DNA from 2 places in the Pseudomonas sp. 210_17 TE3656 genome. Region 1 is predicted to be linked to the other one. Evidence: predicted binding sites of a transcription regulator. Region 1 holds the regulator's gene; the other holds the start of a gene.

Evidence for each region. The regulator sigma-54, encoded in region 1, starts transcription at its own class of promoters, with help from an activator protein. The targets are predictions, from matches to a motif close to ANTGGCATNNANNTTGCTNT.
Region 2: glnA (type I glutamate--ammonia ligase) is a predicted target of sigma-54. The motif match lies at 1,294-1,313, and genes of this name have one in related genera.

What each region holds. Positions count from the first base shown of each region.
Region 1 is NZ_JBTRBC010000001.1:1,617,781-1,621,519, reverse strand. Features, by position in the region: gene rapZ (RNase adapter RapZ) at 1-440, opposite strand, end outside; gene ptsN (PTS IIA-like nitrogen regulatory protein PtsN) at 443-907, opposite strand; gene hpf (ribosome hibernation-promoting factor, HPF/YfiA family) at 920-1,228, opposite strand; gene ACVI9W_RS07655 (RNA polymerase factor sigma-54) at 1,306-2,799, opposite strand; gene lptB (LPS export ABC transporter ATP-binding protein) at 2,979-3,704, opposite strand; gene lptA (lipopolysaccharide transport periplasmic protein LptA) at 3,705-3,739, opposite strand, start outside.
Region 2 is NZ_JBTRBC010000001.1:2,244,968-2,248,706, forward strand. Features, by position in the region: gene thiI (tRNA uracil 4-sulfurtransferase ThiI) at 1-1,077, opposite strand, end outside; gene glnA (type I glutamate--ammonia ligase) at 1,409-2,815, shown strand; gene ACVI9W_RS10595 (chorismate mutase) at 2,957-3,505, shown strand.

The DNA.
Region 1 (3,739 bases):
TAGAGGTTCAGTTTGGTGGTGTCGATCTTCAGGTCGGCGAGGTCGGCGATTGGCCCCAGCAGCTCGGTTTCGACCTTGATTGCTTCGGCCAGCGAGCGATTGGCGTTGGTCAGCGGGTGACGCCTGCGGGTTTCCGAGAAACGCTTGAGCAGGGTCTCTTCGTCGGCGTCCAGGTACAGCACATCACACTGGATATGCTTGCTCCGGGCATCTTCGAGCAGCTCGGGGAAACGTGTCAGATGGCTGGGCAGGTTGCGCGCATCGATGGATACCGCCACTTTGGGCTGCATCAGCTCGGTGTTGATCAGGGCATTTTCCGCCAGCTGCGGTAGCAGTCCGGCAGGCAGGTTATCGATGCAGTAGTAGCCGTTGTCCTCCAGGACTGCGAGGGCGGTGCTCTTGCCGGAGCCGGATCGGCCACTGACGATAATCAGGCGCATGTTCAGGACTCGTTCTGTACGTCCAGTACGACCTGGTACAAGGCTTCACTGCTACCGGCGGCACGCAACCTGTCACGCACTTCCTTACGGTCGAGCATGCTGGCAATTTGGCGCAACAGCTCAAGGTGCGCATCAGTGGCCGCTTCGGGAACCAGCAGGACAAACAGCAAATCGACCGGGGCGCCATCGATGGCGTCATAGTCAATCGGTGCATCCAGGTGTATCAGGGCGCTGATGGGGGATGAGCAGCCTTTCAGGCGGCAGTGTGGAATGGCAATGCCATTACCAAAACCGGTCGACCCGAGTTTCTCCCGGGCAAACAGGGCTTCAAAAACGTCTTGCATCTCCAGGTCCGGAACTTCCCGGTCGATCAGGGTGGCGATTTCCTGGAGTGCACGCTTTTTACTGCCTCCCGGCGCGTTCACCAGGGAACGGCCGGGGGTCAGGATGGTTTCAAGTCGGATCATGGATGAGGGGGATCAGCGGGCCGCTGCACCTTGCAGCAGGCTTTGCTGTTTTTCCTTGTGTTTTTTCAGTTGGCGGTCGAGCTTGTCGGTCAAGGCATCGATCGCTGCATACATGTCTGTGTGTTCGGCATTTGCAACCACTTCGCCGCCGGGAATAAACAGCGTCGCTTCAATTTTCTGCTGCAGCTTCTCGACCTTCATGATTACCGTCACATTGGTAATCTTGTCGAAGTGCCCTTCCAGCCGTTTCAGTTTCTGTTCGACGTACTCGCGCAGCGGCTGGGTGACTTCTACATGCTGTCCACTGATATTGACTTGCATACAGCTTCTCCTTTGTTGCCCGTGCATAAGAGGCAGGTATTGCGCCTGCCACTGAACTGCTATGGCTATCTCAGGGGCTACATCAGTCGCTTACGCTCACTCGACGGTGCAATGCCGAGGGACTCGCGGTACTTGGCGACGGTGCGACGGGCTACCTGGATACCTTGTGCCTCCAGTAAACCAGCGATCTTGCTGTCACTCAATGGCTTTTTCTGATTTTCCGCTGCAACCAGTTTTTTGATGATCGCGCGAATCGCTGTGGACGAGCATTCACCGCCTTCGGAGGTGCTGACGTGGCTGGAGAAAAAATACTTCAGCTCGTAAATCCCACGCGGCGTATGCATGTATTTCTGGGTGGTGACCCGGGAAATGGTCGACTCGTGCATGCCCACCGCTTCGGCGATGTCGTGCAATACCAGCGGCTTCATTGCTTCGTCGCCGTGATCGAGGAAACCACGTTGGTGCTCGACGATCTGGGTGGCAACCTTCATCAGGGTTTCGTTGCGGCTCTGCAGGCTCTTGATGAACCAGCGGGCTTCCTGCAACTGGTTGCGCATGAAGGTGTTGTCGGCGCTGGTGTCGGCACGGCGGACGAATCCGGCGTATTGCGGATTGACCCGCAGGCGCGGCACGGCTTCCTGGTTGAGCTCGACCAGCCAGCGTTCGTTGTCCTTGCGCACGATCACGTCAGGGACCACGTATTCGGCTTCGCTGGATTCGATCTGCGAGCCGGGGCGCGGGTTGAGGCTCTGGACCAGTTCGATGACCTGGCGCAGTTCGTCTTCCTTGAGTTTCATCCGCCGCATCAGCTGGCTGTAGTCACGGCTGCCAAGCAGGTCGATGTAATCGCGGACCAGGCGCTGGGCTTCGGCCATCCAGGGGGTGCTGGCGGGCAGTTGACGCAGCTGCAGCAGCAGGCACTCGCTGAGGTTGCGGGCGCCGATGCCGGCCGGTTCGAATTGCTGGATGCGGTGCAGCACGGCTTCGACTTCGTCGAGCTCGATATCCAGCTCCGGGTCAAAGGACTCGCAGACTTCTTCGAGGGTTTCGTCGAGGTAGCCCTGGTTGTTGATGCAGTCGATCAGGGTGACCGCGATCAGCCGGTCGGTGTCGGACATCGGCGCCAGGTTCAACTGCCAGAGCAGGTGGCTTTGCAGGCTTTCGCCAGCCGAAGTGCGGGTGGTGAAGTCCCACTCGTCATCGTCGTTGCTGGGCAGGCTGCTGGCGCTGGTCTGGTAGATGTCTTCCCAGGCCGTATCGACCGGTAGCTCGTTGGGGATGCGCTCGTTCCATTCGCCGTCTTCCAGGCTGTCCACGGTTGGCGTGGTTTCCTGGAAACTGGTGTCCTGGACTTCGGCGACCGGCTTGCTTTCGGCGTTATCCGCCATCGGGTCGCTGTTGTCGAAGTCGTCGCCTTCTTCCTGGCGTTCGAGCATCGGGTTCGATTCCAGCGCTTCCTGGATTTCCTGCTGGAGGTCCAGGGTAGAAAGCTGGAGCAGACGGATGGCCTGTTGCAACTGCGGTGTCATCGTCAGTTGCTGGCCCATTCTTAGGACGAGCGATGGTTTCATGGCAGGGGCTTAACACCTTTTTCGCCGGCGCACATGCGCCATCCACTACAAGGGCACCGAAGCGCCAACTTTAAGCAAATTATATGCCTGAAATTGGAGCGTTTGCCTAGGGTGCTGTAACAATTAAGCCGGATTTCACCGGTACAGTTGCCCCTGGCAAGCGCTTTGTCGCCTCGAACTTACAAGCGGAACTCGTGGCCCAAGTACACCTCTTTGACCAGATCGTTGGCCAGGATGGTCTCTGCATCGCCTTCGGCAATCAGTTGGCCATCGTTGACGATGTAAGCGGTTTCGCAGATATCCAGGGTTTCACGGACGTTGTGGTCGGTGATCAGTACACCGATGCCCTTGGCCTTGAGGTGATGGATGATCTGCTTGATGTCGCCGACCGAAATCGGGTCGACACCGGCAAAGGGTTCGTCGAGCAGGATGAACTTCGGTGCAGTGGCCAGGGCGCGAGCGATCTCCACGCGGCGCCGTTCGCCGCCGGACAGGCTCATGCCGAGGTTGTCGCGAATGTGGCTGATGTGAAACTCCTGCAGCAGGCTTTCCAGTTCCTTGCGGCGTCCGGCGGTGTCGAGGTCCTTGCGGGTCTCGAGGATCGCCATGATGTTGTCGGCAACCGAAAGCTTGCGAAAGATCGAGGCTTCCTGGGGCAGGTAACCAATACCGGCACGGGCGCGGCCGTGCATCGGCTGGTGGCTGACATCCAGATCGTCGATCAGGACACGGCCCTGATCGGCCTGGACCAGGCCGACGATCATGTAGAAGCAGGTGGTCTTGCCGGCGCCGTTAGGGCCGAGCAGGCCGACGATCTGGCCGCTGTCGATCGACAGGCTGACGTCGCGGACCACTTGTCGGCTCTTGTAGCTCTTGGCCAGGTGCTGGGCTTTGAGGGTCGCCATTTACTCGGCCTTCTTCTTAGGCTGGATCACCATGT
Region 2 (3,739 bases), 630 kb from region 1:
ACGCTTGGCACAGGTGGTCGGGTTCACCGAAATCACGCCGCAGTATTCAGGCATGTGCTTGGCGAACTCGGCAGTGCCGATCTGGTTGGCCTGGTCGATGATGTCCTGCTTGTGGCTGGCCAGCAGCGGACGCAACACCAGCTTCTCGGTGGCCGAGTCGATCACTGCCAGGTTCGGCAGGGTCTGGCTCGACACCTGGGAGATCGCTTCGCCGGTGACCAGCGCATCGATCTCGAGACGGTCGGCAATATTGGTCGCCGCGCGCAGCATCATGCGCTTGAGGGTCACGCCCATGTAGCTGTTGTCGACCTTGCCGAGAATCTCGCCGACCACTTCTTCGAACGGCACGCTGACGAACAGCACGCGCTGGCTGCTGCCGTATTTCTTCCACAGGAAGTGGGCGACTTCCATCACCCCCAGCTCGTGGGCGCGGCCGCCAAGGTTGAAGAAGCAGAAGTGGGTCATCAGGCCGCGGCGCATCATCTGGTAGGCCGCCACGGTGGAGTCGAAACCACCGGACATCAGCACCAGGGTCTGCTCCAGCGCGCCCAGCGGGTAGCCGCCGATGCCCTTGTGCTGGTTGTGGATCACGTACAGGCGCTTGTCACGCACCTCGATGCGCACCTCGACCTCGGGGTTGCGCAGGTCGATACCGGCGGCGCCACACTGCTGACGCAGCTGGCTGCCGACATAACGGTCGACGTCCATCGAAGTGAAGTCGTGGTGGCCGCCACGCTTGCAGCGTACGGCGAAGCGCTTGCCGGCCAGCAGGTGACCGAAGTGCGCCTTGCACTTGGCGACGATATCGTCGAAGTCACCCAGCGGATACTCATCGACCTGCAGGAAGTGGGCAATGCCCGGCATGCAGGTCAGACGCTCGGTCATCTCGCGCAGGACTTTCTCGTCCTCGATGTGGGTGACCACCTCGAGGTTGTCCCAGACACCGTTGACCGCGAGCGCAGGATCGAGGTCCTTGAGCACGGTACGGATGTTGCGGCCCAGTTGACGGATGAAGCGCTTGCGAACCGGGCGGCTCTTGATGGTGATCTCTGGGAAGACTTTTACGATTAGTTTCATGAAAAACTGTGCGCGAGCTGCCGACTAAAAAAGTGGGGCGCGGATTATAGCGGAAATTGCTCAAGGTTTAACCAATTAATCTACAGAAGGTTTTCCGCGCACCAAAATGAGGCATGCCGCTTCACTTACGCCTCTTAAGAGTGCAGAAAACTGCCCGAATTTCAGCCCGGCACCCCTGAAATGCTTGGCAATCGGGCAAAAATTCCAAACCGGGGCACTGGCATGCAATTTGCTCCCTTGTGATGCAGGTTGCCTTGGCCGACTATTCGCGCCCGGCATCACCCAAATTCCAGGGCTGCACAGGCTAGCTCTACCCCACCCGGAGGACACTATGTCGAAGTCGGTTCAACTCATCAAAGATCATGACGTTAAATGGATTGATCTGCGCTTCACTGACACCAAGGGCGTACAGCACCACGTGACCATGCCGGCCCGTGATGCGCTGGAGGAAGACTTCTTCGAAGTCGGCAAGATGTTCGACGGTTCCTCCATCGCTGGCTGGAAAGGCATCGAAGCCTCGGACATGATCCTGATGCCGGTCGACGAGACCGCCGTACTGGACCCGTTCACCGAAGAGCCGACCCTGATCCTGACCTGCGACATCGTCGATCCTTCGAGCATGCAGGGTTACGACCGTGACCCGCGCGCGATCGCCAAGCGTGCCGAAGAGTACCTCAAGAGCACCGGCATCGGTGACACCGTGTTCGCCGGTCCAGAGCCTGAGTTCTTCATCTTCGACGAAGTGAAGTTCAAGTCGGACATTTCCGGCTCGATGTTCAAGATCTTCTCCGAGCAAGGCTCGTGGATGTCCGACCAGGACGTTGAAGGCGGCAACAAAGGCCACCGTCCAGGCGTGAAAGGCGGCTACTTCCCGGTTCCGCCGTTCGACCACGACCACGAAATCCGTACTGCCATGTGCAACGCACTGGAAGAAATGGGTCAGACCGTCGAAGTTCACCACCACGAAGTGGCGACTGCCGGCCAGAACGAAATCGGCGTCAAGTTCAACACCCTGGTGAAGAAAGCTGACGAAGTGATGGCCCTGAAATACGTCGTGCACAACGTTGCCGATGCTTACGGCCGCACCGCCACCTTCATGCCGAAGCCGCTGTACGGCGACAACGGCTCGGGCATGCACGTGCACATGTCGATCTGGAAAGAAGGCAAGAACACCTTCGCTGGCGAAGGCTATGCCGGCCTGTCCGACACTGCCCTGTACTTCATCGGCGGTATCATCAAACACGGTAAGGCCCTGAACGGCTTCACCAACCCGTCGACCAACTCCTACAAGCGTCTGGTTCCAGGCTTCGAAGCTCCGGTCATGCTGGCCTACTCGGCTCGCAACCGTTCCGCCTCGATCCGTATCCCTTACGTTTCCAGCCCGAAAGCCCGCCGTATCGAAGCGCGCTTCCCGGATCCGTCGGCCAACCCGTACCTGGCCTTCGCCGCACTGCTGATGGCCGGCCTGGACGGTATCCAGAACAAGATCCACCCAGGCGATGCCGCCGACAAGAACCTGTACGACCTGCCGCCTGAAGAGGCCAAGGACATCCCGCAGGTTTGCGGCAGCCTGAAGGAAGCCCTGGAAGAGCTGGACAAGGGCCGTGCGTTCCTGACCAAGGGCGGCGTGTTCTCCGACGACTTCATCGATGCCTTCATCGAGCTGAAGAGCGAAGAAGAGATCAAGGTTCGCACCTTCGTACACCCACTGGAATACGAGCTGTACTACAGCTGCTGATTCCGTGACGGTGTAACGCCATCAAAGAGAGGCCTCCTTCGGGAGGCCTTTTCTTTTTCTGACGCATGCATAGGTCACAGCCGACAGGTTTAAAGCTCACAACGCGGCACACTGGTCTTTTTCTGTTCAGGACTCCTCATCATGCGCACAGCCCTGTCTACCCTGCTGTTCACGCCCCTGCTCCTCGCCCAAGGCTGCACATCGACACCGCCACCGGTCAGCGCGCTGCAGCCATTGCTCGACAGCGTCGAACAACGCCTGGATATCGCCGAAGCCGTTGCCCTGAACAAATGGGACTCGGGCCAGCCGGTACAGGCCAGCGAGCGCGAACTGCAGGTGATCGCCGATGCCCAGACTCAAGCCGCACGCCTGGGCGTCGACAGTCAGCGCGCAGCCGTGTTTTTTACCGATCAGATCGAAGCCAATAAACTGCTCCAGTACAGCGCGCTGTCACGCTGGCATGCGGCGGGCAGCGCACCACAAACGCCACGCATCGATCTGGCCAAGCAGTTACGCCCACAGCTGGACCGTCTGCAACGCACCCTGCTCAGCCAGCTGGCGACCTTCGACCGCGGCCGCCCGGCGCCTTGCCAGCCTGCACTGGCCAAGGCCATTGAGCAGCGCGAGATAAACCCACAACGGACGCTGGCCCTGATCCGCGCCACCGCCCATTTATGCGCCGCGCAGTAAATCCTCCTCTATGCTCTATATTGGTGCACGCAATAGCCTGCACCTAAGCAAATCAGCCCATTTTGGTTCAAGAAAACCGCCAGATCAGGGCTTTGTAGCCATATTTAGCGCAAATACAGGTCTTTATCCGGCAAATCCGCTTCTTTTCGGAGCCTTGGTTTGTTTTTTGCATTTTCTTCTCACCAGCAGACAACCAGCGCCCGCGACCCTGGCCCAGCCGGGGTCGTCATGAGC